2 linked regions of the Polyangium mundeleinium genome follow. Each later gene encodes a partner of the first gene's protein in a complex. Links are inferred from orthologs where the notes say so. Each region holds a gene or a part of one and is shown on either strand. Other genes may lie near its edges.

Region 1 (14,065 bases):
GAGCTGGCCGACGGAGCGCAGCGCGAGGGGCTCGGCCTGGAGCGGCGAGAGCACGTGCGTCGCGGCCTCGAGCGCGCGGCTCGTCACCTTGCCGAGGCCCGCGGGGCAATCGAGGAGCACGATGTCGAACTCGCTCTCGAGCTTGCTCAGCATCCCGGTGAGCATGCCGGTGCGCGTGAGCGCCTCTTCGAAGCCGGCGACGGTCGTGGGATCGACGCGACCGACGCTGAGCACGTGGAGCTGCGGGTCGCGGGTCCGGAGGAGGACGTTGCCGATGTGCTCGGCGCCCGTGAGCACCTCTGCGATGCCTGGCCGCGCGCGGTCGGGAAGCCCGAGCGAGAGGCAGAGGCTGCCTTGCGCGTCGAGCTCCATGAGCAGCGTGCGGTTGCCGGCCCGGGCGAGGGCGAGACCTAGATTGAGCGAGATCGTGGTCTTACCGACGCCTCCCTTTTGGCTGGCCACGCAGATGACGTGCATGCTTCTCGCGCCATCGTAGCAGGACACCACGCGAAAAGGTGGGTCGCGCGGCGACGAACTAGATCAGGCTGATCCGCTTCATCAACGAACCGCACAGATCCGACTGCGGATTTTTTTGACGCTCGATCGCGAGCCCAGCCCGGAAGATCGCGCTCGCGCTCTCGATGTTGCCGATCACGACGTGACAGATGCCGAGCATCTCGTGATCTGCCGGATCGCCGTGCGCCGTCACGATGTCCGTGAGGGGTGACACAGCGGCGCGATGCGCCTCGATCATCAAAGGCGTGGCCCGCTCGGGGTTCGGCGCGCCCTTCGCCAGGATCATGAGCTTGAACGCGCTCCTCTGGTCCTCCGGCCGATGCTCCGCGAAGTCCGGCCTCGAGAAGAGGTCGCGGTAGCCCGCGTACGCCTCGTCGAGCTGGCCATCCCGCCAGTGCTTCGCGATGACCTTGACCGTCTGGACCAGTTCCTCCTTGTTCGCCATTCTGCGAACCATACACAAGTGCACGCGCGGAGGGGAGCCGCGAGCGCATCCCGGACGCGAGAGAGACGTCCGGAACGGGGAGCGGAGGACGAGGAAGAGGCTAAGCTCTCCCCAGGATGTTCCTCGATTTCCTGTACGAGCTACGGGGCAGGCAGGTGCCGGTCGGGACGCAGGAGGCCGTGGCGCTCGGTCGCGCCCTCGCCGCAGGGCTGCACGACTCGTCGCTGGAGGGTTTTTACCACGTGGCGCGGGCCCTCTGCGTGCACTCCGAGGCCCACCTCGACGACTTCGACCTCGCCTTCGCCAAGCATTTCCGCGGCGTACACGTGGAGGCAAAGAAGATCGCCGAGGAGCTCAAGGCATGGCTCCAGGATCCGAAGCAGCTCCGACAGCTCAGCGAGGAAGAGAAGGCGATGATCGAGGCGCTCGACCTCGAAGAGGTGCTGCGCCAATTCGAGGAGCGGCTGCGCGAGCAGAAGGAGCGTCACGACGGAGGCAACCGGTGGATCGGCACGGGCGGGACGTCGCCGTTCGGCCGCGCGGGCTTCCATCCGTCGGGGATCAGCATGGGCGGCGGCTCGGGCGGCAAGAGCGCGATCCATACGGCGGACGCGCGCAAGTACCGCTCGTACCGCAGTGACATCACGCTCGACGTGCGCACGATCGAGGTGGCGCTGCGGAAGCTCCGCGGCTTCGAGCGCGAGGGCGCCCTCGAAGAGCTCGACATCGAGGGGACGATCGACGCGACGGCACGAAACGCAGGCGAGCTCGAGGTCGTGACGCGGCCGCCGCGACGGCCGAACACGCGCGTCCTCCTGATGATGGACGTCGGCGGCTCGATGGATCCGTACGCGCACGCCGTCTCGCAGCTCTTCAGCGCGGCCAAGCGCGCGACGCACTGGAAGGAGCTCCGCACGTACTACTTCCACAACTGCGTCTACGGGAAGGTCTACAAAACCGAGGGGTTTCAGGACCCGGTGAGCGTGCGGGACCTCATCCACGAGTGCGGCAAGCACTACAAGCTGGTGATGGTCGGCGACGCGTCGATGGCGCCGTACGAGCTGCTCGGCGCGGCGAGCTGGGGCGATGACGCAGGTACGCCGGGCGTCGCATGGCTCGCGATGTTGCGCGAACACTTCGAACGGTCCGTCTGGCTGAACCCGGATCCGCCGAGCGGCTGGTCGCACGGCACGGTGCAGGTCGTGAAGGACGTGTTCCCGATGTACCAGCTCACGCTCGAAGGGCTCGGCGAGGCCGTGGCACAGCTCGTCCGCGGCGGGCGCACGCGGCGCTAGTCCGCGCTTTTTGCGGGCAACGTGAGCCGGAAGAGCGCGCCGCCCGAGGGCGCGCCGAGCGCCTCGATCGTGCCGCCGTGTGCATGCGCGATGATGCGGCACAAGGCGAGCCCGAGCCCCGTGCCCGTCGGCTTGCTGGTGACGGAAGGCTCAAAGATGCGCGGCGCGATCGCCGGATCGATCCCCGGCCCATCGTCCTCGACGTCGACCATGACGGCCTCGCCGGCGGCGAGCGCCCGCACGACGATCCGCCCCCTCGCGCGGCCTTCGAGCGCGTCACGCGCGTTCAGGAGCAGGTTCGCGATCACCCGCTCGATCAGGATCCGATCACAGACGACCTCGAGATCCGGCGGCGCCACGCGCACCTCGATCGTCGCGTTCACGTCGAAGAGCTCTCGCTCCGCACAGGCCACGATCTCCGCGACGGACGCAGGCTCCACATCAAGCGGCTCGCCTCGCGCGAGGCCGAGGACGCGGTCGATCACCGCCTGCCCCTTCCGCACCTCGTTCTCCGCGCGGGCGAGGTGCTCGCCGAGGCGCGCTCGATCCTCCGCGTGGCGCCGCGCGAGGTAGAGCGCCGACTCGATCGCGGCGAGCGTGTTCCTGAGCTCGTGGGCCACGCCTGCCCCGAGCGCGCCTGCGATCGCGAGGGCCGCCGCGCGCGCGTCTCGATCGTTCGGATCGGATGCCGTCGTCACGGCGCGCGAGTCTAGCGCGAAGGCATAAGAAGCAAGGTCCCCCGGCGGCGGCGTGGTCCTCGTCGACTCGCTGCCATCACACGCCGACGCCGGGGGACCGATCCAAGCGAAGCAAAGGAAGAGCGCTCGCGCGCTGCGACGAGACCCTTGAGCAAGAGCCGGGCCGCGCACGCTTGCCCGCAATTCCAGCGTCCGGCCCGAGGGTGCGAAGGCGCCTCCTCTGACAACGCTGTCGCATCGGTGGGTCTTGGTGTGCGCAGGGCCCCCGCCCTGCGGGTGCCAAGGGCGGAGAAGTTCAGCCGCCCGCGAGGATCTGGTAGGCGAGCCGCGCCGCGAGCGCGAGCGAGACGAGCAGGACGACCGAGCGAATGAGCTGCTCGCCGCCCTTCACGGCCGCGCGTGCGCCAAGGACGCCGCCCACGGCTTGCGCCACGGCCATCGGCAACGCGAGGCGAAAGTCGATCCGTCCGGCGAGCGCGAAGCTCACCATCGCGGCGAGGTTCGAGGCGAAGTTCGCGACCTTCGCGTTGGCCGTCGCGCGCGTGAGGTCGTCGCCGAACACCGTGGTGTAGAGCAGGATCAGAAACGTCCCCGTGCCCGGCCCGAAGAAGCCGTCGTAAGCGCCGATCACGAGCGCGATGACCACGGCCGTCACGAGCGGACGACGCTCGGCGATCGCCCACGGCTTGGGCACGGGGGGCGGCGCTTCGGCCTTCGGCGGCGCCTTCGGCCGTCGCCTGCCGCGTGCCGCGAAGAAGACGGCGACGCCGATCAGGAGCACGAGCACGATCGGGCGCAGCACCTCGGGGCGCGCCGCGAGCAGCGCGCGCGCGCCCGCCGCGGAGCCGAGGCCGGCGGCGAGGAACGTCGGCCAGAAGCGCTTCTTGTCGACGCGGCCCGCGCGCACGAACGAGAGGAGCGACGCGCCCGAGCCGAAGACGGCCTGCCCCTTGTTCGTGCCGAGCGCGAGGCGAGGATCGGCGATCGCCACGAGCAGCGCGGGCACCGTGAGCAGACCGCCGCCGCCGGCGATCGCGTCGATCAGACCGGCGGCAAGGGCGACCGCGCAGAGGAGCGGGAGGACGAGCACGAACGCTGGGCGTTCCTATCCAAAAGCGGACGTGCTGTCACTCGGCGTCGGCCGACACGAGGACAGGCGCGCTGGCGGCGGAGGACGCCACGCGTTCCCGCCCGAGCGCGCTCTTTACCGCGGCGAGATCGAGCGGCGAGAAACGCGCGTCCGAGGCGCCGCCGAAGAGCTCCAGGCGGATGGCGCGGTGCGCCGGTGCGACGCCGCCTTCCCCGCAGATCACGGCCGCGATCTCCGACGACTTCGCCGCCCCCGAGCCCGTGATCTCCACAAACACGTCGAGCGCGACGAGATCGCCGAACAGCCCTGCACGCTCGAGCGCCGCGTGCGCCTCCGCGCCGCCCACCTCGACCTTGAGCAGGTACTTCCGCACGTCGACGACCTTGCCGATCCCCTCGATCTCACGCCGGATCGGGAGCGACGACGCCGCCATCGCCGTGCGGCACGCGGCCGCGAGCATCTCCTCGACGGTTTGCCCGGGCGGCACCACGAGCGCCGCGCGCGCGAACGCGAGCACGTACCGCGCGCCCCGGATCACACGCGAGATCGCCGCGTCCTCGGGACCGAGCAGCGCAGCGCCGCGGAACCGGAGGCCCGAGGGGCTCGCCGCGTTCATTCGCTCGACGAGCGACGCGACCTCGGCGGGGTCGAGCGCGCGTTCGAGCCGCACGTCCGCGTACTCGTCGAGGCTCGCCACGCCGAGGGAGAGCGCGGGCGAGAAGATCATGTCGGGCTTCGGGTGGAAGCCCTTCGTGTAGACCATCCGCTCGCCGACGCGCCGGAACACACGCGGAAGCTCCCGCACCACGTCGAGGTGCCCGAGCAGCGCCATCGCGCCCGTCTTCTCGAACCGGATGCGATACAAAAATCCGCCGCGCCCCTTCATCTGCGGCGCCTTCTTCACCGGCGCGGACGCCTGCTCGATCACCTCGACCTCGTCGTCCACGGGTGCCTCGACCACGGGGGCCTCGACGACCGGCGCTGCCACCACGGCATCCGTGATCAGCGGCAGCCGCTTGTTCGCGCCGAGCTTGCGGAGGAAGTCGACCCGCTCGCTTCGCATCTGCGTCATGTCGCAGGCCACGCCGCAGTCGTAACAAACGAGCCTGCGTTGATCAGAGACCGCGTCCTCCACGTTCGTGTGGTGCACGAACGTCCCCGCGACCTTCCCGCACGGCGGGCTCAACCGGTTCTGCAGCGCCTTCCGATACTCGCGCGCCAAAAACCCTTCTTCGAGGCCGACGTCGATGTGGTCCCAAGGCAAACGGGCGGTCACGGGGATCGTGTGGAGGAACCGCGTTCGATCCGTCCCGAAGTGGGCGAAAGCCTCCTCCCACACGTCGAGCCGCAGCCGATCGTCCCACGAGTCGAAGCGCGCCCCGTTCCGGTACGCGCGCTCCAGCACGTCGCACAGGCTCCGATCACCGCGCGCAAAGATCCCTTCGAGCACGCTCGCCTCGGCGCCGTGCGTCTTGAGCTTCACGTTGCGGTGGTACTTCACGGTTTGCCGCAGGAGATCTTGCTTGCGCGCAACCTCGCCGAGCGTGTCCATCGCGGCCCACTGGAACGGCGTGTGGGGCTTCGGGACGTGCGTCGATACGCTCACCGTCACCTCCACGTTCTTCTTGCCGATCTTCCGACCCACGCCGGCCGTGCGCACGCCCATCTCCACGATCCCGGTGACGTCCGTGTCCTCCTCGGTCGGCAGCCCGATCATCGAGTAGAGCTTCATCCGGTCCCAGCCGCGCGAGAAGATGCGCTCGGCCGTCTCGAGGAGCTGCTCCTCGGTGACGTTCTTGTTCACCACGTCGCGCATCCGCTGCGTGCCCGCCTCCGGCGCGAACGTCAGGCCCGTCGCGCGCACGCGCTTGAGCTCGTCGAGCAGATCGGGCTCGAGGCCGTAGGCGCGCAGGGACGACACGCTCATGCTCACGCGCTCCTTCGCGAGTTTGTCCGCGACCTTCTTGATGAGCGGCGAGATGCACGACACGTCCGCCGTGCTGAGCGCCGTCAGCGACACCTCGTCGTTGCCCGACGCGCGCACCGCTTCGAGCACCGTGTTCACCACCTGCTCGGGGTCGCGCTCGCGCACGGGCCGGTAAATCATGCCCGCCTGGCAGAAGCGGCATCCTTCCGTGCAGCCGCGCGCGATCTCGATCGACACGCGATCGAAGATCGCCTCCGGCCCGCCCGTCGGGCTCACCGCAGGGAACGGGTACTTGTCGAGGTCGACGAGCGCACGATCGATCGGCAAGGGCAAACCCTTCTCGATCGGCGCCTTCACGATCTGAAAACCCGTCTCCGGATCGACCTCCGTCCGGTAGAGCGAGGGCACGTAGACCGCGCCGAGCTTCCCGAGCGCCACGAGCCGCTCGCGCCGCGGCACGCCCGCCTTGCGCAGCCTCGCCCAGGTCAGCGCCACCTCGGTCGCCTTCTCCTCGCCGTCGCCGATCACGACCGCGTCGATGAACGCGCTCACCGCCTCGGGGTGCGTCGCCACCGGCCCGCCGGCGATGACCAGCGGATCGTCCTCGCCGCGATCGGACGAGCGCAGCGGCACACCGCCGAGATCCAGCATGAGCAGGACGTTCGTGTAGGTCAGCTCGAACTGGAGCGAGAAGCCGACCACGTCGAAGTCCCGCAATTTTCGTTTGGTTTCCAACGAAACGAGCGGAATGTTTCGGGCTCGTAGCTCTGCCTCGACGTCCTTCCACGGCGCGTAGCAGCGCTCGGCCAGCGTGCGTGGATCGTCGTTCAAGAGCTTGTAGAGGATCTTGAACCCGAGGTGGCTCATCCCGATGTCGTAGACGTCGGGGAACGCGAGACAGACCGTCGCCTCCACGCGGGACCAGTCCTTGACGACCGAGCCGACCTCGCCGCCGGTGTAACGCGCGGGCTTCTCCACGCGATCGAGAAAAGCGGCGTACGGGTGGCCATCGAGAACTGCGGGGGCTTCTGCCATGGGAAAACCTCGGGCGAAGGGTCTCTCGGGTAGCACGCGAGAACCGCAGCGAGAAGGTTCGCGTGCAGCGAACGTGCGCATGGGTGCGCCGGGTTGCGCGGGCTGCTCTTGGCGACTAGGTTGCCCGCCCTCGTGTCAAGGCGTTTTGAGCTCGTCTCAGGCTTCACCCCGCGTGGCGACCAACCTCGCGCGATCGAGGAAATCTGCGGGGCCTTTGGCCGATCGGAGACCTTCCAGTGCCTGCTCGGCGTCACGGGCAGCGGCAAGACGTTCACGGCGGCCAAGGTCATCGAGCGCCTCCAGCGCCCGACGCTCGTCCTCGCGCCGAACAAGACGCTGGCGGCCCAGCTCTACGGCGAGATGCGCGAGCTCTTCCCGAACAACGCCGTCCACTACTTCGTCAGCTACTACGACTACTACCAGCCCGAGGCGTACGTCCCCGCGAGCGACACCTTCATCGAGAAGGACGCGATCATCAACGACGCCATCGACCGGATGCGCCACGCCGCCACGCACGCGCTCCTGTCCCGGCCGGACGTGCTCATCGTCGCCTCCGTAAGCTGCATCTACGGCATCGGCTCGGCCGAGAGCTACCACGGCCTGCTCATCAAGATGGAGCGCGGCCAGGAGTTCCGCCGCGACGAACTCCTCCGGCGCCTCGTCGACATCCAGTACGATCGCAACGACATCGACTTCCACCGCGGCACCTTCCGCGTGCGGGGCGACGTCGTGGAGATCTTCCCGGCGTACGAGGAGACCGTCGCGATCCGCGTCGAGTTCTTCGGCGACGAGATCGAGGCCATCAAGGAGGTCGATCCCGTCCGCGGCAAGGTGCTCGGCACGCTCGATCGCATCGCGATCTACCCCGGCTCGCACTACGTCACCGAGCAGCAGCAGCTCCGCATCGCCATCGCTTCGATCCGCGAGGAGCTGCGCGACCGGCTCGAATTCTACGACAAAGCCGGCCGCTTCCTGGAGAAGCAGCGCATCGAGCAGCGCACGATGTACGACCTCGAAATGCTCGAGCAGATGGGCTTCTGCAACGGCATCGAGAACTACTCGCGCCACCTCTCGGGCCGCAAGCCGGGCGAGCCGCCGCCCACGCTCATCGACTACTTCCCGAAGGATCTTCTCCTCATCATCGACGAGTCGCACCAGACGATCCCGCAGGTCGCGGCGATGTACCGCGGCGATCGCGCGCGCAAGGAGACCCTCGTCGAGTACGGCTTCCGCTTGCCGAGCGCGCTCGACAACCGTCCCCTCAAGTTCGAGGAGTTCGAGTCGCACTACGACCGCGTCCTGCTCGTCAGCGCCACGCCCGGCGAGTACGAGATCCAGAAGACCGGCGGCGTCGTCGTCGAGCAGATCATCCGCCCGACGGGCCTCACGGATCCGCAGATCGTCGTCCGCCCCGTCGCCGGCCAGGTCGACGATCTGCTCGAACGCATCCGCGAGCGCGTCGCACAGAACGAGCGTGTCCTCGTCACCACGCTGACGAAGCGCATGGCCGAGGATCTGACCGAGTACTACACGGAGCTCGGCGTGCGGGTCCGCTACCTGCACTCCGACATCGACACGCTCGAGCGCGTGGAGATCCTCCGTGATCTTCGGCGCGGCGAGTTCGACGTCCTCGTCGGCATCAACCTCCTGCGCGAGGGCCTCGATCTGCCCGAGGTCTCGCTCGTGGCGATCCTCGACGCCGACAAGGAAGGCTTCCTCCGCAGCCCGCGCTCGCTCATCCAGACGATCGGCCGCGCTGCGCGTAACGTCCGCGGCGAGGTCATCATGTACGGCGATCGCGAGACGGACGCGATGCGGTACGCGATCCAGGAGACGAACCGCCGCCGCGAGATTCAGAGCGCGTACAACGTCGAGCACGGCATCACGCCCGCGACGGTCACGAAGGCGATCCTCGATCTCTCGCCGACCTCCGGCGCGCGCGACTACTACGCCGTCCCCAAGGGCGGCGCGGGTCGTGGGCCTTCCGGCAAGGACACCGCGCCGACGGGCGCCGATCTCGCCGAGCGCATCGAAGCGCTGCGCCTGGAGATGTTTGCCGCTGCGGAGAACCTCGAGTTCGAGAAGGCGGCGCGCCTGCGCGATCAGCTCCGGGCGCTCAAGGGTGAGCTCGAAGATTCGGGCGTGGAGATCGCGCCTCCGGCGACCAAGGCCAAGCCTCGGGCGAAGGCCAAGACGGGCGAGGCGCAGGCATCACGCGGCGGCGCGAAGAAGTCGAGCGCGCGTGGGAGCGGGAGCACGGGCCGAGGCCGCTACCGCTGAGCGGCGGCGGCCTTCGGGCCCGGCGCGATCTCACTCGCTGCGGCGGCGGATTGCGGGGATGTAGCGGGCCTCGATCGGCCCCTCGGCGCCCGCCGCTTCGAGCGCTTCGATGTCGGCGTGCACGCGCGACACCTCGGCGACGAGGGCCTTCATGTCGAAGCCCGACGTGCCTTCGGGTGCTTCGCGGAGCTGGTCGAGGGCGAGCTCCAGGAGCTGGGCTGCGCCGCTCGGGCTCTTGGCGCGATGCAGCTTGTGCATGGCCGTGGCCACGAGGATGAGGCCCTTCACGAGCTCACGCGCCGGGTCGGCTTCTGGCCGCGTGCGACGGAAGTCCTCCCACAGCTCGTGCGCGTCGTAGAACCTCTCCGCGGCGTATGCGTCGAGGGCGTTCTGGAACAACGTCTCCGGGTCTTTCGACGGCGGCGACACACGCGGCTCGAGCACGGGCCCTGCGCCCACGCTCTTCAGCGGCGGAATGAACGCGTCTTCCAGGTTCTTCTGCGCGAGCGAGAGCAGGCGCTTGATCTCGGCGAGGCACGTGCGCGTCGCGTCGCGGAACGTCGCGAGGTCGATGCCTCCGTGCACGTCGGGCAGCGCGTCGAGCTTGATCAACGCGCGTTCGAGCAGGTGTACCGATCCGCGGAGCTCTGCGTTGTGACGAACCTTGTGCATGGCGTTCGTCACTTGAATGATCGCCTGCAAAAACCGGCGATTCGTCTCGTTTTGCTCGTCCTGGTAGACCTGCGTCCAGATGTCGTAGGCGTCGAAATGGCAACCGGCGTGGTACGCCTCGAGGCCTCGATTGAAAGCAGCTTCACGATCTTCGTTCGCGTCGTCGGCCATGGCGGCGTGGGAGACGATACACGACCAGGTAGGGGTTTGAAAGGGCGGGTGCATGCTTCTCGCAGATCCTCTCGTCGACCGGACGGGCTCGTGCCCACGTGCATGCGCCAACCGAGCGACACCTCGGGTCTGTCCGAGTACATGTAGAGCGCCTATCCGATCCATCTCACATTCTGTGAGTCACGAAACCGACGCTGCGGACCATCGAGCGGCGCCCTCGCTTTTTACCGCTCGCCTCTCGCCTGTGTCCCGCATCGTGGATCCATCCGCCGCGCGACGCTCTCTTGGGCGGCTCCGGATCGGACAACAACATTCTTCGGGAGACTTTCATGATCGGAACGACACGAACGAGCCTGGTCCTCCTCCTTTCGGCTGCGGCGCTCGCCGGCACCGCCGGCTGTAGCGACGACGGGCCTCTCCCGCTCGGCACTTCGAGCTCGACCGGCAGCGGTGGAATGGGCGGGCTCGGCGGCATGGGCGGCTCCGGCGGGACCGGCATGGGCGGCTCCGGTGGGACCGGCATGGGCGGCTCTGGTGGCGTCGGGGGCACGATGAGCGTCTGCGGCAACGGGATCGTCGAGGAGGAGGCCTGCGACGACGGCAATTCGACGCCGGGCGACGGCTGCAACGAGTGCATCGTCGAGGAAGGCTGGGAATGCGGCGCGCCGTGCACGCCCATCTGCGGCGACGGCCTGGTGAAGGGCGCCGAGTCCTGCGACGATGGCAACAAGAACTCCGGGGACGGCTGCGGCGACACCTGCGCGACCGAGGCTGGCTACGAGTGCACCGGCGAGCCGAGCGCCTGCTGCGCGCCGCAGACCGAGATTTGCGACGGAATGGATAACGATTGCAATGGCGTCCCGGACGAGGGCTGCGATTGCGTCGACGGCACCACGCAGCCCTGCTACATGGGCCCGCCGGGCACGGAGAACGTCGGCATCTGCGTGGGCGGCAACCAGACGTGCGCGAACGGAACATGGGGCGCCTGCGTCGGCGAGATCGTCCCTGCGATGGAGACCTGCGACGGCCTCGACCAGGATTGCGACGGCACGCCCGACGACAGCATCGGCTGCATCTGCATGCCTGGCACCATGCTGAACTGCTACACGGGCCCGATGAACACCGAGAACGTCGGCCAATGCAAAGGCGGGACGCAGACCTGCGCGGCCGACGGCAAATCGTACGGCCCCTGCGTCGGCCAGATCCTCCCCGCGCCGGAGAACTGCGCCACCCCGGTCGACGACGATTGCAATGGCGCGGCGCCGGCTTGCACCGGGGCGCACGGGGTCAGCAAGGGATTCGGCGACGCCAGTGCCCAGCAGGGCCTCGCGATCGCCGTCGATGCCATGGGCAACGTCCTCGTCGCGGGCAACTTCACCGGCACGATCGATTTCGGCGGCGGCACGCTCACGAGCGCGGCCGGCATCGACGTATTCGTCGCGAAATTCACTGCGCAGGGCAACCACGTCTGGTCCAAGGCGTACGGCGGCACCGGCGATCAGACCGCCACGGGCCTCGCCGTCGACACGCAGGGTAATGCGTTCGTCACCGGGAACTTCGCCAATACGATCACCATCGGCGCCACGACGCTCACGAGCGCGGGCGCCGACGATTTCTTCGTGGCGAAGCTCGACGCCGCGGGGAACGAGCTCTTCGCCAAGGGATTCGGCGCCACCTTCACGCAGCAGTCATCCGGCGTCGCGGTCGATAGCGCGGGCAACGTGCTCGTCACCGGCGCATTCTCCGGCACGTTCTCCTGGGGCATGACGATGCTCACGGGCGCCGGCAACCTCGACGTCTACGTGGCGAAGATGGACAACGCGGGCAACCCGCTCTGGGCCAAGGGATTCGGCTCCGCCCAGAACCAGCAAGGCCTCGACGTCGCGACCGACGCCGCTGGTAACGTCATCATCGTCGGCGCAATGGAAAATGTCGCCGATTTCGGCGGCGGCCAATTCGTGAGCGTCGGTGGCGAGGACGTCTTCGTCGCGAAATTCGGCCCCACGGGCAATCACCTCTTCAGCCAGCGCTTCGGCGACGCCTCGGATCAGCGCGCCCTCGCGGTCGCCGCGGATCCCAGCGGCAACATGCTCGTCACGGGCCAGTATGCGGGCACGATCGACCTCGGCGGCGGCGTGTACACGAGTGTCGGCGCCGACGACGGGTTTGTCGTGAAGTTCGATCCGAATGGCGCGCACGCCTGGAGCAAGAGCTTCGGCGCCGTGAGCCCGCAGCGCGGCAAGGACATCACGACCGATGCCTTCGGCAATGTCCTCCTCACGGGCGAATTCTACGGCGTCATCGGCTTCGGCGGCGCCACGATCCCGGCGACCGCCATGGCCGACGCATTCGTCGCCAAGCTGAGCCCCACAGGCACGCAGGTCTGGCTCCGCGGCTTCGGCAGCACGCAAAACGACCGCGGCGAGTCCGTCGCCGTCGACGCCGCCGGCGCCCCCTGGTTCACCGGCTCGTTCGTCGGAAATGTCAATTTCGGCGGCGGCGCCCTCGCGGGCGGCGCGGCCGACAACGTCTACCTCCTCGGCCTCGCGCCGTGACGCGCGCCGACCCGACCCGCGCGTGATCCGGCCGCGGGGGCGAGCGAAATGACGCGCTCGCCCTCGCGGCGCCTTCGCGATGTGTGTGGACCTTCGGGCCTTTCGGGGCTACACCTCCCACGTGGCGAAGGATCAAGGGAAACGCGGGGGCCGGGGTCGCAAAAAGGGCAAGGAGGCCCCCGCGAAGGGCGCGTGGGGCAGCCTCGCCGCGGCGGGAGGCGCCGTCGTGGTGCTCGGCGTCCTGCTCTACGGCTCCTTCAAGTCGGAAGATCCGACGGCCGCCGTGAGCCCCGAGCCGGTCCCCGCCGTCACGACCACGCCTCCCGCCGTCACGACCGCGCCTGCGCCCGCGCCCGGACCGCAGCCCGGAAAATCGGCGAATGGTGAGAACTGGAACGACGCGCAAATCGCCTGGCAGAGCTACGAGGCCGGCATGGCCCGCGCGAAGGCCGAGAACAAGCCGGTTTGTCTCGTCTTCTACACCGCCTGGTGCCCCCATTGCCGCAATTACGCGAACGTCTTCCAGGATCCGCGCATCGTGGCGCGCGCCAAGGATTTCGTGATGATTCGCGTGAACCCCGACGACGAATCCGCGATTGGCGAGCGATACGCCCCCGACGGCTCGTACGTCCCGCGCACGTTCTTCCTCGCCCCGGACGGCGTGCTCATGGCCGATGTGCACGCGCCGCGGCCCAAGTTCCAGCATTTCTACGACGAAAGCAACCCGGCGTCGCTGCTCGGCGGCATGGACGCCGCCTTGCGCAAGTTCGCGCGGCCGATGTGAATCTCGCCTATTCCTCCGGATCCAGATCCGGACGGCGCTCCCCCATTCCGATCCCCCACCCCATCGAGTACCGCGCGTTGATCTCGCAGCGCGGATTGAACCGCAGGCTGCCTTTTTCGTCCCGCCAGCGGAACGCATCCAGCCCGAAGGGCCCGAAATAACCTGCGGCCACGAGCGCCGCGCCCGCTTGCTCCATCCCCTGCGCGAAGGCTTCCGTCTCTTCCCGGCCGATCTCCCCGGGCTTCGCGGGCCGCGTCGAGAGCCACGTCCCATCCGGCGCCGTCTCCTGCCACGTCGGCTCGCCGAACGAGAGCCGCCCCTCGCGCGACACGAACCCGTGCCACCCGAAATCGGCCACGCGCTCGACCCACGGCTCGACCACGAGCGCGCCGAACGAGCGCAATGACGCTTCGATCCAGGACCGCGCCGCGCCGTGCACCTCGTCCTCCCGCGCCCGCCGCCGCCCGCGCCCCGCGAATCCATGCGGCCTGCGCAAAAGCCAATTTCCCCCCGGCGACGGCGCCGCGAGCGCCTCGCGCACCTCGTCGAGCGTCGTCACAGCCCGCTGCCCTGGCAGCGTCGCCCCGAGCCCGAGCG
Region 2 (14,137 bases), 3.0 Mb from region 1 along the record:
GCGGCCGACGTGGCGTCGGGCGACAGGTTCGGCTCGTCGGTCGCGCTCTCGGGCACGACGCTCGTGGTCGGCTCGCCGTTCGACGACACCGCCCCCAATACCGATTCCGGTTCGGCCTACGTCTACCTGAAGGGCGCGACCACGTTCGCACAACAAGGCGGAAAGCTCACGGCGGGCGCGGCGTCCGCGAGCCAGGACGAGTTCGGCACGTCCGTCGCGATCTCGGCCGATACCATCGTCGTCGGCGCGTACGGCGACGACGACAATGGCTCGGTATCGGGCTCCGCGTTCGTGTTTTTCCGGACCGGCAGCACCTGGGCCCAGCAAGCGAAGCTCGCCCCGCCCGACGGCAAGCAAAACGATTGGTTCGGCTACTCGGTCGCGATCGCGGGCGAGACCGCCCTCATCGCAGCTCCGCTCGCGCTCGCCTCCCAAGGCAAGGTGTACGCGTACACGCGCTCGATGGGCGTATGGGCGCAGCAGGCGCAGATCCTCGCGGCGGATGGCGACGGCGGGGATCAGTTCGGGCAATCCGTGTCGATCGTCGGGGACACGGCGGTCATCGGCGCGCGGTACGACGAGCCGCAGTCGACCGGCTCGGCGTACGTGTTCCTGCGGAACGCGGGCGTGTGGGCCCAGGAGAAGAAGATCACGGGCGCGGACGCCGGGATCGGGGCCCAATTCGGCCACTCCGTCGGCGTGAGCGGCTCCTGGGCGCTCGTCGGCGCCGAGGCGCACAGCGGCGCGGCCGCGAACAGCGGCGCCGCATACCTGTTCACGCCGCAGAACAAGCTCGACAATGGGCAGGCCTGCCAGACCGGCAAGGACTGCGCGAGCGGCTTCTGCGCCGACGGCGTCTGCTGCAACACGGCATGCGGCGGCGGCGCGGCGAGCGATTGCCAGGCCTGCAACCTCGCGGGCGCGGTGGGCACCTGCACGCCTTCCGCGGCCGGCACCGAGTGCCGCACGGCGGGCGGCGCCTGCGACGTGGCCGAGGCGTGCGACGGGACGAGCACGGCCTGCCCCGCCGATACGAAGGTCGCGGCGGGCACCGAATGCCGCGCCTCGCTCGGCGGCTGCGATCCGGCGGAGACGTGCGACGGCACGAGCAACACTTGCCCGGCGGACGCGTACGCCGCGGGCAACACCGTCTGCCGCGCGGCCGTGGGCGCGTGCGATATCGACGAGATCTGCGACGGGTTCACGCCGCTCTGCCCCGGCGACAACCTCGTCCCGGTGGGCACCACGTGCCGCCCGGCGGCGGGCGGCTGCGACGCGGCCGAGAGCTGCGACGGCGTGAACGGCGCTTGCCCGACGGACGCGAAGGTCGCGGCGGGGACCGAGTGCCGCGGCATGGCGGGCGCTTGTGACGCGGCGGAGACGTGCGACGGCGCGTCGAACGATTGCCCCGCGGATGTGCTTTCGAGCGCCGGCACCGTGTGCCGCGCGGCGATCGGCCTTTGCGACGTGGCGGAGAGCTGCGACGGCGCGACCGTGGATTGCCCGGCCGACGCGCTCGCCGCGGCAGGCGCGGCATGCCGGCCGGCGGCGGGTGAATGCGACGTGGCCGAGCTCTGCGACGGCGCGACGAGCGATTGCCCGGCGGATGGCGCGATGGCCGACGGCACGGTTTGCACCGACGGCAGGTGCGAGGCGGGCGTCTGCGAGACGGGCGAGGGCGGCGCCGGTGGTGATGGCGGCGCGGGTGGCGGCGGTGGCGCGGGTGGCGGCGGCGGCGCGGGCACGGGTGGCTCGGCCGGCGCGGGCGGCAGCCTTCCCGTGGACGACGGCGGCTGCGATTGCCGTGCCGCGGGCACCACGCGCGGCAACGCGGGTTCCGCGGGCGCCCTCGGCCTCGCGCTTGGCCTCGCGGCTTTCGCGCGGCGCCTGCGCTCGCGGCGCGCTGGGTTCTAGTCGGAAAAACTCATCTCACCTCTCTCCCGCGAGGGAGAGGGGTGGGCTGAGGGAATCGTCCGGCGTGTGAGAGAATCGTCCGGCGTGTGAGAGAATCGTCCGGCGGGGAAAACCAATCGTCGAAAAACAGCCGGGCGATTCAGCCCATCGCCGGCGTCGGCCGCCGCGACGTCCTTCGCTGGGCGAGACCGGCGACACGCCCGGCGAGCTCTGCGTCCGTCAAGCCCTTCGACGCGTACCCGTGGGCTCCTACGCTCACCGCGAGATCGGCGAGCTCCGGGTCCGACCTGTCGCCGACCAGCATGATCCGGGTTTGTCCGAGCCCGAACGCGTCCCGGATCATCTTCACGAGCAGACCGCCGTCGAGGCGCGGCATGTCCACGTCGACGAGCACGATCTCGCAGCCCGTCTCGCGGACCGCGTGCAGGCTGCCGAAGGGACCTTCGTGGAAACGCGCCCGCATGCCGGCCTTTTCCAGGCAACGCACGGCACGCTGGCCGAAGGTCGGGTCGTCGTCGATGATCAAAACGCGGGCCATGGAAAGCCCTTTTGCAAGGAGCGGTCCATGGTCGGGAATCGCTGGAAATGCCTGAAAAGAAAGGGCTTCTCGGCCCCCTTTGTCCAGGACGTCTTGCAGGGCTAAACGGCGGGTGCGCGCCGGCTTTGCACTTCTGCGATCTCGGCGCACCCGCGCCGCTCAGAACGTCCCGCGCACGCCGGCGGTGCCGAGCCCGAGGACGGGCGTCCACGTGATCTCGGCCTTTTTCTCGGCCTTTTTGGGGTCCTGCGTCGGGCCCGCGAGGAGCAGCGGCACGCCCACGCCGAGACCTACCACGCCGACCACGAGGCCCGCCGTCGTCGCGTAGCGGAGCGCATCGAAGAAGTCCGCGTCGGCGTGGAACTGCGGCTGACACGTCCGATTCGGGCACTTCGATTCGAGCTCCTGCTCCTTCGAAAGCGCGAGCCCGCCCGTCACCCCGAACGCCACCATGCCGCCCGCGCCGACGCCGATCCCCACCCAGGCGATCGTCCTCCAGAACGGATCCGGCTCCGGTGGCTTCGGCTTCGGCAGCGGCGGGAGCACGAGCACGACCTTCTCCGTCTGCTTCACGACGAGGTCGACCTTCTTCTTCACCTTCGTCTCGCCGCGACGAACCTCGACCTCGTGCGGCCCGGGATCGATCGGGCGCTTCTGCCCGAGCAACGCGAGCGGGATCTGCGTGCCGTCGACGAGCAGCGTGATGCCGTCGCCCAAAGGCCCCGTGACCTCGATCGTCAGGCTCGGGAGGAGCGGCAAGAGCTCCTCGCGCTCCTTGAGCGCGTCGGCCTGCGCCTTGCGGAACGCCGGCGTGACCTGCGTGCGCGACAGATCCATGCGCGTCACCGCGAGGTAACGCTCCGTGGCCTCGACGAGGCGGCCGAGCTTCACGAGGCTCCGCGCCGCGCGCAGGCCGAGCGTCGGCGCGGGGACGAGCTGATCGGCGAGGTTGAACTTCTCGAGCGCCTCGGCGTACTGGCCCTTGTCGAAGAGCGCGATGCCCTCCTCGCCGAGCTTGCGCGCGGCGCTGCGGGTCGCGAAGTCCTGCCCCGAGCTCACGGCCGGCGCGAGCCACGTGAGCGCGGCGAAGGCGAGCGGCAGGCACGTCCGGAAGGGCGCTCGCGTGGGCTTCGAGGGAGGGCGGTTCATCGGTTCGTCGGGCTCGTGGTCGTCTAGAAGCCGAGGACGTCTTCCTTCGTGTTCGTCTTGTTTCCGGTGCGGATCTTCGGGCCTGCGCCCGCGTCGGGCGCGCTCGGCGCGGGCGGCGCGCCTGCGTCGTTCGTCGCGGCGGTCGCCGGGATGGGCACATTCGGCGTGGGGCTCGTCACGGCGCTCGGCGGGCTCGCAGGAGGCGATACGCTCGCGGCGGGGCGGAGCGCGGAGGGCGTCGGGGCCGGCGGGTCTGGGTCACGGCCCTTCACGATCCACACCGCGCCGACCACGCCGATGAGCAGCACCGGCAGCACCGCGAGCGCGATCGTGAGCGCGCGCCGCGAGCTCGGGTTCGCGGCTCCGCTCGACCAGGCCGTGTTTCGCCCCGTGGGTTCCGGCCGGCCCGATTGCACCATCGAGCCGAGCGGCACGGTGGCTGCGCCTCCGCCCTGGCTGCGCAAGAGCACGAGCGAGAGCCCCTCGGCGAGCTCGCGCGCGGACTGGAACCGGTCCTTCGGCTCGCGTTGCGCGGCGCGCGCGAACCACGCGTCGAAGCCGAGCGGCACGTTCCGCGCGACCTGGGACGGCACGGGCAAGGGCGCCGAGCAGATCCGCATGAAGAGCTCGCCGAGCGTGCTGCCCGAGAACGCCCGCACGCCCGTCACGCACTCGAACGCTATCATCGCGAGCTGCCAGAGATCCGAGCGGGAATCGATGTCCTTGCCGAGCACCTGCTCCGGGCTCATGTACGCGGGCGTCCCGAGCACCGTGCCCGCGTGTGTCTTCAGGTGCGGATCGTGGCCGCCGTCGGCCGTCTTCGCGATGCCGAAGTCGAGGATCTTCACGACCTCGCGGCCCTCCTCGACGGAGAGGAAGACGTTCTCCGGCTTGAGATCGCGATGCACGATGCCCTGCTTGTGCGCCTTCTCCAGGCCGCGCGCGATCTCGCGAAAGAGCCGCACCGCGTCCGACGCGGGCAGGACGTGCGTGCGCGCGAGCCGCTTCGCCAGGCTCTCGCCTTCGAGCAGCTCCATCACGATGTACGCGACGTGCCCCTGCGCGCCGTGATCCATCGTCTGGACCACGTTCTCGTTCTTGAGCCTCGCCGCCGCGCGCGCCTCGTGGAGGAACCGCGCCATCGTCTCCTGCGGGTTCTGCGCCGACGCGAGATCGACGAGCTTCACCGCCACGGTCGTGCCGAGCGACGTGTGCTCGGCGCGCCAGACTTGCCCCATGCCGCCGGCCCCGATGGGCGTGGTGAGGCGATACTTGCCCCCGATGATCGAGCCCGGCGCCCAGGGGCTCGGCCTCACGCTCTGCAGCTCGGGTTCAGCGGGTCTCACGGCGGAGACCAAAGTCTAAACCACGACACGTGGATTCGGGAAACACCCCGTGCGTGGTTCCGACCGATCTAACGTGGCCCGCGGCTCATCCGCATCGGCACCTGGGCCGCCGGACCCTGCGGCGGCAGCGCCCTCCGCACCTCGATCGAGCGCGTCTCGTCGTACTCCGGCTCGCCATCGACGGAGAGCGAGGGCCAATCGGGAAAATAGGTCCCCGGCGGGATCACCACGGCATACGTGGGCGGCTCGGGCACGAGCGGCGCCTCGGCCGCGCGTCGCACGGCGCCGCGCCCGCAGCCCACGGCCGACACGGCGAGGCCCCACGCGAGCGCGAGCAGGGAGAACCGAGAGCAGGCCGAAGATCCCATGCCCACGCACCACGCAAGGCGCGGGCCGGGGCGGTGTGCAGGACGTGCGCGACTGAATCCCGGCCAGTCGGGACGGACGTATCGATCAGGACCCGTTGGGCTTCACGGGGCCCGTGCTCGCCGTGAGGAGCGGGGGCAGCCCGTGCGCCGGGGTCGGGGTCGCGACGGACGCCAGAGGCGGCGCGGTTGCGGCGCGCTCGCCGCGGAACCGCTTGATGCAGCCGGCGAGGATCTCGCCGATGAGCGTCCGGAAGTCCATGCTCGCGACCTTCCCGATGACGCAGAGATCGCTGAAATCCGGGGTGAGCCCGGGCAGCGGGTTGCACTCGATCACGTACACCGTGCCGTCCTTCGCCATGCGCAGGTCGATCCGCGCGACGTCGCGGCAGTGCAGCGCGAGGAACGTGTCGCGCGTGATCTTCTCGATTCGTTTGAGCTCCGCCGAGCTGAGGTTCGCCGGGCACTCGAAGCGCACGCGCGTCGTGCCCATCTGCTTCTCCTCGAAGCCGTAGACCGGGTGCTCGGGCGGATCGACGAAGACCACCTCCATCGGCGGCAAGACCCGCGGGCGGCGATCGCCGAGCAGGCCCACCGTGAACTCGCGGCCGTCGATGTACTCCTCGACGAGCGCCGGCTGCCCGTACCGCTCGACCATGAGCTTCGCCGCCGCGCGCGCGCTCGCCTCGTCCGGCACCACGGACGCGCCGGTGATCCCCTTCGACGTGCCCTCCGCGTTCGGCTTGACGATCACCGGGTAGCGGAAGGGCTTGAGCTTCTCGCGGCCCGTCGTGAGCACCTGCCACTCGGGCGTTTCGATTCGCGAGGCGCGCAGGATCTGCTTCGTCAGGCCCTTGTCGAGGCAGAGCGAGAGCGTCGTCGGATCACTGCCGCTGTAGGGGATGCCGAGCAGCTCCAGCATCGCGGGCACCTGCGCCTCGCGGCCGCGGCCGCGCACGCCCTCGGCGATGTTGAAGACCACGTCGGGCTGCGCGGCGAGCAGCCGGTGCGGCAGATCCGGCTTCGCTTCGAGCGGGATCACCGTGTGGCCGAAGCTCTCGATTGCGTTCGAGATCGCCTCGATCGTCTGCGGCGAGTCGAACTCCGCCTCCGCGTCGCCGCCGTCGCGCTTCATGTTGAACGTGAAGCCCACGCGCAGCGTGGTCTTTTTCGCGCGGCGATGCGGCGCGCCGTCGACGAACTGCGACATCCCCCGGCGTTTGCACGAGCTGCGCACGATCGACCGGATCACGCCGTCGAAGTCGAAGCCGCCCTTCTTCGCCGCGACGAACATCGCCGCGTTCGGATCGAGCGAGGGCAGCGCGTCGACCTCGAGGAAGTGGATGTCGTAGCCCGTCTGCGGCGACCCCGGGGCCACGCGGAACTCGCAGCGGCCGAGGTCCTTGAGATCGAGCGCCCGCACGATCCTGCGCGTCAGCGTCTGGAGACGATCGAGCACCGCCACCGGCAGCTCCGCCACGCGCGACGTCACGTGCTCGGGCCGCACGTTCTTCAGGTGGAAATCGTAGACGTTGTAAAGGTTGGAGTACCGAGGATCGATCACGTACTCGACCGGATCGAGGACCCCGTCGACGCCGAGGCCCTCGACGAACGCGCACGACACGTCCACGCCGCGCAGGAAGCGCTCGACGAGCAGGCCTGCGGGGTACCGCGCGAGCTGTCGATCGACGACCTCGGCGAGCTCGTGCCCGTCCTCGCAGACGCTGAAATCGCCTGAGATGCCCTTCGAGGAGCCCTCGAAGTTCGGCTTCACGATCACCGGGAACGTGACGTCGTCGAGCGCGCCGCTCTCGATCGCCACGCGCGTCACGAGCCGCGCGCGCGGCGTCGGCACGCCGAAGCCCGCGAGCGTGCGCTTCGTGAGCGCCTTGTCGAGCGTGAGGCAGAGCGTGTACGCGTCCGAGCCCGTGTACGGAAAGCCGAGCTCGTCGAAGAGCGCGGGGTAAAACGCCTCGCGCGTCTTGCCCTTGTGCCCCTCGGCCATGTTGAACACGAGATCCGGGGAGATCGATTCGAGCCGCGCGATGACACGCGAGGCGGGGCCGGAGACTTCGACGCGCTCGACCTCGTGGCCTGCGCGCACGAGAGCCCCTTCGATCGCGTCGATGGTTGCTGGGCTGTCGAACTCCGCCTCCTCGGGGGAGCCCGTGATTTTGAGATTGTAGGTGAGCGCGATGCGCATCGGTTTGGAAAGGAGGGTGCCGAAGGAGAGGGAGGATGTCGCGCGTTTTTCGCGCGAAAATGCAGCTAGGCGAGCGTCTCATGCGGGCGGACGGACGCTGCGTCAAGCTTCGAGAGCGCCGAACGGGTTCGGCGCTCTGCGAGATCGCGAAGTGAGCTCGCCTCGGGGGGTGAATCGTCCGGGCTTTGCCCGGACGGGAGGGGGACGCGAGGCGTCCCCCTCGGGACGAAGAGCCTCCCATCGCGAGGGGGCACGTGCTACGGCCCCCTCCGTGACGGATCTGGTGGCCTTTCCTCCGCCGGCTTTCCCCGAACCGGCGGACGAGCTCAACGAGCCCCAGGCGCGGGCCGTGGCCCACGCCGAGGGCCCGCTCGTCGTGTTTGCGGGCGCGGGCAGCGGCAAGACGCGCGTCATCACGTACCGCATTGCGAACCTGCTCGCCGGGCACCGCGTGCCCCCCTACCGCGTGCTCGCCGTGACGTTCACGAACAAGGCGGCCGGCGAGATGCGCCGCCGCATCGCGAGCCTCGCGGGCGACGAAATCGCCAAAGAGCTCTGGATCGGCACCTTCCACGCGACGTGCGCGCGCCTGCTTCGCCGCTTCCACGACGCGGCCGGCCTCGAGCGCAACTTTGTCATCTACGACGACTCCGACCAGCGCGCGGTCGTCGCGCGGGTCTTGAAGGAGCTCTCGCTCGACGACAAGCGTTACCCGCCGCGGCAGGTCCTCTCGCGCATCCACAAGGAGAAGCAGGAGGGCCGCGGCCCCGACGCCTTCGAGCCGCAGGGCTTCTTCGACGACGCGATCCTCAAGGTCTACGAGGGCTACGAGCGGTACCTCCGCAAGGCGAACGCCGTCGACTTCGACGACCTCATCCTCTCGGTCCTCCGCATCGCCGAGGATCCGAAGAGCCTCGCCGGCGACGATCTCCGCGCGCGTTTCCGCCACGTCCTCGTCGACGAGTTCCAGGACGTGAACCAGGTCCAGTACCGCCTCGTGCGCGCGCTCGCCGCGAGCCGCAACCTCTGCGTCGTCGGCGACGACGATCAGAGCATCTATCGCTGGCGTGGCGCCGACGTCCGCATCGTCCGGAACTTCCGGCGCGACTTCCCCGACGCCGCCATCGTCAAGCTGGAGCAGAACTACAGGTCCACGGGCAACGTCGTCCGGGCCGCGCTCGGCGTGATCAAGCCGGCCAAGGATCGCGAGCCGAAGGAGCTCTGGACCGCGCGCGACCCCGGCGAGCCCGTCGTCGTCGTGGCCGCGCAGAACGAGCACGACGAGGCCGCCTGGGTGGCCGAGCGTGTCCGCGAGGCCCAGGCGCGTGGCGTCCCGCTCGGCGAGGTCGCGATCTTCTACCGCGTGCACGCCCAGTCGCGCGTGCTCGAAGAGGTCCTCCGCGCCGAGCGCATTCCCTACCAGATCGTCGGCGGCATGCGCTTCTTCGAGCGCGCCGAGGTGAAGGACCTGCTCTCGTACCTGCGTATCCTCGACAACCCGAAGAGCGACGTCGACCTCGAGCGCATCATCAACGTCCCCGCGCGCAAGATCGGCGGCGCCACGCTCGACAGGCTCACGCAGGTCGCGAACGCGCTCGACGTGCCGCTCTACGAGGCGATCCTTCCCCTCACGGATCGCGGCGGCCTCGGCACGGCCGCGAAGAAGAGCTTGCTCGCGTTCCGTGATCTCATCGAAAGCCTGCGTGAAAAGGCCGCCTCCGCGCCGCCGAGCGACCTCGCGCGCGAGGTCCTCGAACGCACGGGCTACGCGCGCATGCTCGACGAGGACGACAGCGCCGAGAGCGACGCGCGCAAGCAGAACCTCCAGGAGCTCGTGGGCTCCATCCTCGATTACGAGGCCGAGGCCGCGGCGGCGGGGCAGGTCGGCGCGCTCTCCGGCTACCTCGAGCGTGTCACGCTTTCGAGCGACATCGACGCGCTCGAAGACGCGCCGCGTGTCTCCATGATGACCGTGCACGCGGCCAAGGGCCTCGAGTTCGACACGGTCTTCATCACGGGCATGGAGGACGAGATCTTCCCCTTCAAGGGCCCGGATCCCAAGCGCAACGAGGACATCGAAGAGGAGCGCCGCCTCGCGTACGTCGCCGTCACGCGCGCCCGCGAGCGGCTCTTCGTCACGCACACGGCGCGTCGCATGATCTTCGGCAACACCCGCTTCGGCGTGCCGAGCCGCTTCATTGCCGACTTCCCGACGTCGTCCGTGAAAGGCCTCATGACGGCCGCGGCGTCGAGCGAGCGCTCCTTTCGCGACGGCTACCGCGACGGGCACCGCGACGAACCCGCGCGCCCGCGCGGGCCGTGGTCGCATCCCATGGAGCGCGGCGGCGACGCGCCCGCGCGCTCGTTCTCCTCGCGCTCCACGTCCACACCCACGCCCGCGCGCGCCCCTGGGGAGCGGTACATCGAGCGCGAGCCGGCCGAGGCCTCCGGCGAGGGCGGCCTCGCGCGCGGAGCGCGTGTCATGCACGAGAAGTTCGGCGTCGGCGCCATCATCGACGTCGACCCCGGCGACGACCCGATTGCCACCGTCAAGTTCTCCGGCTGGGGCGTGAAGCGAATCAAAGCACGATTCCTCCGCACCGAGTGACCTCCGTCACGGTCAACGCAGGGCCCTGACGCGTTACCTTTCGTAACGCATTGCAATGCTCCGTCCCTATCCTTGCTTGCGCTCGCGAGAAGGCGACGACGTGGTGTACGGTGGAACCGTCGCGCCACTGTTTTCCAGCGAGGGAGGCAACGATGAGCACCGAGATCAGCCTGCTCCAAGAGCTCGTCGACGGAATGCCGGATCCGATGTTTTTCAAGGACCGGCAGCACCGGTGGATTGCATTCAATCGTGCATTTTGCGAGCTCCTCGGCCGGCCTCCGGAGGAAATCCGCGGCCGGAGCGATCCGGATTTTTTCCCGCCCGATCAGGTCGACGTGTTCTGGAAGCACGACGACATGGTCTTCGAGACGGGCAGGCCTGATCTCAACGAGGAGAAGATCTCGCTCGGCGATGGCCAGCTCAAGATCCTCTGGACACGCAAGGTGCCGATTCGCGACGCGTCGCAGGCCGTGGTGGGGCTTTATGGGCTCATCATGGATATCACCGACCAGATGGAGCACGCCCGCCAGACCGATCTCTTCGAAGCCGAGGCGACGCGGCAACAGGCGATCATCGAGGCGCAGGAGCGCGTCATCGATGGCCTCGTCGTGCCGGTGCTCGAAATATGGGAGGGCATTTTGCTATTGCCGCTCGTCGGCGCGCTCTCGCAGGGGCGAGCGGGGCACGCCATCGAGAGCGTCCTCGCCTCCGTCAGCCAGCGCGGCACGGAGACGGTGCTCATCGACATCACGGGCGCGGGTTTGCCCGACGCGGCCGGGGCCGAGCTGCTCGTCCGCGCGGTGCGCGCCCTCGCCTTGCTCGGCTGCCGCACGATCCTCGTCGGCATCAGCGCGGAATCGGCCCGCACGTTCGTCGAGGGAGGTCTGGATCTCGGCGCAATGACGACCTGCGCCACCCTGAAACAAGGATTGTCCCGGGCGCTCGCATTGCGACGGGGATCGCCGCGGCGTTGAGAGCGGTTTATTGCGCTTTGATCTGATTCGCGACGGCCTGGGCCTTCGCCTTCGCCGCCTCCTCGTCGCCGAGGTATCGGCGCGAGATCGGCTTCAGATCCTTGTCGAGCTCATACAGCAGCGGCACCCCCGTCGGGATGTTGAGCTCGACGATCTCCGAATCCGAGATCCCGTCGAGGTGCTTCACCAGCGCGCGCAAGCTGTTCCCGTGCGCCGCGATGATCACGCGTTTGCCGCTCCGGATCGCCGGCGCGATATCGGACTCCCAGAACGGCAGGAACCGCGCCACCGTATCCTTGAGCGATTCGCTCGCCGGGATCTCCTCCTTGCGGAGCAAGGCATATCGCGGATCCTTCCCGGGCCAGCGCGGGTCGTCCTCGCTCATCGCCGGCGGCGGCGTGTCGTAGCTCCGGCGCCAGACCTTCACCTGCGCCTCGCCGTGTTTGGCCACCGTCTCGGCCTTGTCGAGCCCTTGCAGCGCCCCGTACATCCGCTCGTTCACCCGCCAGCTCTCGGTGACGGGGATCCACATCCGATCAAGCTCCTCCAGCACGATCCACAGCGTCTTGATGGCGCGCTTGAGCACCGACGAGTACGCCACGTCGAACGTGAGCCCCTCGGCCGCGATCATCTGCGCGGCGCCGCGCGCCTCCTCGACGCCCTTTTCGCTGAGCGGCACGTCGACCCAACCAGTGAAGCGGTTTTCCTTGTTCCACTGGCTCTCGCCATGGCGGAGGAGGACGAGCTTGTGCATCGCGTTCTTCCCTTTCAGAGAGCTGCATCCGGCCCCACAACGAGGCCGCTCGGGGGCATGGCGCGCCCTCCGTCCGGCGTCAAGCATCTCGTCCCGAGGCGAACGCCGCGCCGCGTCGATCCCGCTCGCCTTCGGGCCATCGTTCGACTATCGGAGGCGACCCGATGAGCTCCACCGTCCACGCCACGTTCCTCGTCGCCGCGCCCGATCAGCCCGGCCTCGTCGCGCGCCTCGCCGGCTTCTTCTACACCGCTGGCCTCAACATCATCGACGCCGGCAACCACACCGACGTCCACGTCGAGGGCGGCCCGCGGTTCTTCATGCGGATGGTCGTCGACGTCTCGGGCCTCTCCGCCCCCGCCGCAAGCGCAGCCCTCGGCGGCTCCTCGACCCGCGCCGCCCTCGAGCGAGCCTTCGGCGACCTCGCCCAAACCCTCTCAGCCACCTGGTCCGTCCGCTACGGTGACCAGATCCAGCGCGTCGCCATTCTGGTCACGAAGGACCCCGCCTGTCTCTACGACCTCGTCCTCCGGCAGCGCTCCGGCGAATTGCCGTGCGAGATCCCGCTGGTCCTTTCGAACCACCCGACCCTCGAGCCCGTCGCCGAGAGTTTCCGCATTCCGTTCTTTTGCCTGCCCGTGACGGCCGACACGAAACGCGAGCAAGAAAAGCGAATCCTGGAGCTCTGCCGGCGTCACCACGTGGATCTCGTCGTGCTCGCCCGCTACATGCAGGTGCTGACCGAGGACTTCCTGAACGACGCGCCGCCCGTCATCAACATCCACCACGGCTTCCTGCCCGCATTCCAGGGCGCCAAGCCCTACCATCAGGCCCACGCGCGCGGCGTGAAGATGATCGGAGCCACCGCCCATTACGCGACGAAGGACCTCGATCAAGGCCCGATCATCGAGCAAGACGTCGCACGCGTGACGCACGCCATGGGCCCCGACGAAATGGCCCGCACCGGCCGCGACGTCGAGCGCGTCGTACTCTCCCGCGCCGTCCGCGCGCACCTCGAACGAAGGGTCATCGTCGAGGGACGGCGGACGATCGTGCTCTGACGGCGTAGCCGCCGGGGTTTCACCCCGGGCCCGACCAGGGGTTGTCCACCCCTGGACCCGGACCAGCGCAAGCGCTGGACTCGGGGTCGATGAACTGCGCGATGCGCAGTTCATCGAACAGCCGCTGGCAAGACCGGCGACGATCCTGCCAACCAAGGCCGCAGCGCTGCGGGTTCAACTGGCAACGCACACGTCGCCGGCTTGAGAGCCACCTCCATGGTCTTGCCACCGGCCCGTGGGAAGAACTGCGCACCGCGCAGTTCTTCCATTTCGGTCCAGGCCGTGCCTGGTTCGGGTCGAGGGGCGAACAGCCCCCGCGGGGTCCGGGGCAGCGCCCCGGCGCAGCGAGGGGGAAGGGGAGGTGAGGCTCAAGGCGTGCCGATCGCGAGCACCTTCAGCTCCGAGATGTTCACCTTGTTGAAGCGCCCGCTCTGGCCGCCCATGCCGTTGTACGAGGCGAAATGGGCGAACTCGCTCATGTTGCCTGACCCGGCGTCCTCCCGGATCACGATCGAATAGGTCTTTCCAGTCACGAGGTCGACTGGCACGAAGTTCGAATCGCGCCAGTCGTCCCATGTCGCGAGGTGCGGCATCGTGAGCTGCCCGCTGCCCACGAGTGTCGCGCCGTCCCACACCTCGATCGCCTTCACCCCGCAGGTGATCCCCGTCGTGTAATCGCCGGCCCCGTTGCCCGCCGTCACCTGGAGCAGATGCCGCCCTGACTGCTTCGCGGTCACGTTCGCCACCGTGATTGTATGCCCGGGATCGCCCCAGTTCTCGTAATGCCAGCGGCCGTGGTTGAAGACGAGCGTGCCGCCCGTCGCTGAAAAGCTCTGCTGCGCGCCGAACGACTGGATCCGCGCATTGCTCGGCCCCCAGTAACACCAGGGCCGCGCGCGCTGCGATGCGTTGCCCGACGTCTTGAAGACCGCCTCCACCGTGTAGCAATACGTCTTCGTCGCGTGCTCCGTGCTCCCCGGATCCACGTACGACGCCGTGCCTCCGGGCAGATCCTGCGCGATCCGTGTCCCATCACGATAGACGTTGAGCGTCACGTCGTTCGCGTTCTCCGCCACGGAGAAATTGAGCTGCACCCGATCGTTCGTGAGCCCGACGCTCGTGATCGACGGCGTGTGCGGGCCGAACACGTTCTTGTAATCGGCGATCTCCGCGTCCCCGAGCGCGGTGATCCCCTTCGTCGACGCCGCGCCTGCGCCGAGCTCGA

Evidence for each region.
Region 2: the proteins of uvrB (region 1) and POL67_RS34825 are in contact, whole or in part, in a crystal structure (PDB 7EGT), measured with the Thermus thermophilus proteins. The link is inferred for Polyangium mundeleinium from one-to-one orthologs. Residues at the interface, in WP_096411307.1 of Thermus thermophilus: Glu23, Leu25, Arg26, Asp27, Gly28, Glu29, Arg30, Phe31, Arg55, Glu326, Asp327, Phe328, Glu379, Ser382, Gln383, His398, Gly400, Arg401; in WP_096412145.1 of Thermus thermophilus: His654, Arg656, Phe657, Gln666, Asp668, Glu669, Lys680, Arg681, Leu682, Ser683, Lys685, Tyr686, Ala687.

The regions. Positions count from the first base shown.
Region 1 is NZ_JAQNDO010000001.1:11,813,051-11,827,115, forward strand. What follows is about bases 6,721-9,712. They hold uvrB (excinuclease ABC subunit UvrB), read left to right. Parts: upstream 6,721-7,138; coding sequence 7,139-9,286; downstream 9,287-9,712. Other genes in these bases: POL67_RS46645 (TIGR03960 family B12-binding radical SAM protein), read right to left, coding at 6,721-7,006; POL67_RS46655 (DUF309 domain-containing protein), read right to left, coding at 9,317-9,712. Also shown: POL67_RS46620 (ParA family protein), read right to left, coding at 1-477; POL67_RS46625 (hypothetical protein), read right to left, coding at 536-961; POL67_RS46630 (vWA domain-containing protein), read left to right, coding at 1,078-2,256; POL67_RS46635 (sensor histidine kinase), read right to left, coding at 2,253-2,954; POL67_RS46640 (TSUP family transporter), read right to left, coding at 3,250-4,044; more of POL67_RS46645, read right to left, coding at 4,082-6,720; more of POL67_RS46655, read right to left, coding at 9,713-10,183; POL67_RS46660 (SBBP repeat-containing protein), read left to right, coding at 10,459-12,684; POL67_RS46665 (thioredoxin family protein), read left to right, coding at 12,806-13,468; POL67_RS46670 (hypothetical protein), read right to left, coding at 13,476-14,065. UniProt on the Escherichia coli protein: The UvrABC repair system catalyzes the recognition and processing of DNA lesions. A damage recognition complex composed of 2 UvrA and 2 UvrB subunits scans DNA for abnormalities.
Region 2 is NZ_JAQNDO010000001.1:8,801,531-8,815,667, reverse strand. The notes cover bases 7,391-10,454. They hold POL67_RS34825 (ATP-dependent helicase), read left to right. Parts: upstream 7,391-7,786; coding sequence 7,787-10,123; downstream 10,124-10,454. Other genes in these bases: POL67_RS34820 (PAS domain-containing protein), read left to right, coding at 10,276-10,454; POL67_RS34830 (D-alanine--D-alanine ligase family protein), read right to left, coding at 7,391-7,515. In the rest of the region: POL67_RS34855 (hypothetical protein), read left to right, coding at 1-1,914; POL67_RS34850 (response regulator), read right to left, coding at 2,054-2,452; POL67_RS34845 (hypothetical protein), read right to left, coding at 2,612-3,601; POL67_RS34840 (serine/threonine-protein kinase), read right to left, coding at 3,625-4,947; POL67_RS34835 (hypothetical protein), read right to left, coding at 5,016-5,315; more of POL67_RS34830, read right to left, coding at 5,401-7,390; more of POL67_RS34820, read left to right, coding at 10,455-11,097; gpmA (2,3-diphosphoglycerate-dependent phosphoglycerate mutase), read right to left, coding at 11,105-11,851; purU (formyltetrahydrofolate deformylase), read left to right, coding at 12,016-12,912; POL67_RS34805 (MGH1-like glycoside hydrolase domain-containing protein), read right to left, coding at 13,281-14,137. UniProt on the Escherichia coli protein: A helicase with DNA-dependent ATPase activity. Unwinds DNA duplexes with 3'-5' polarity. Translocates on single-stranded DNA with 3'-5' polarity. Initiates unwinding more efficiently from a nicked substrate than double-stranded DNA.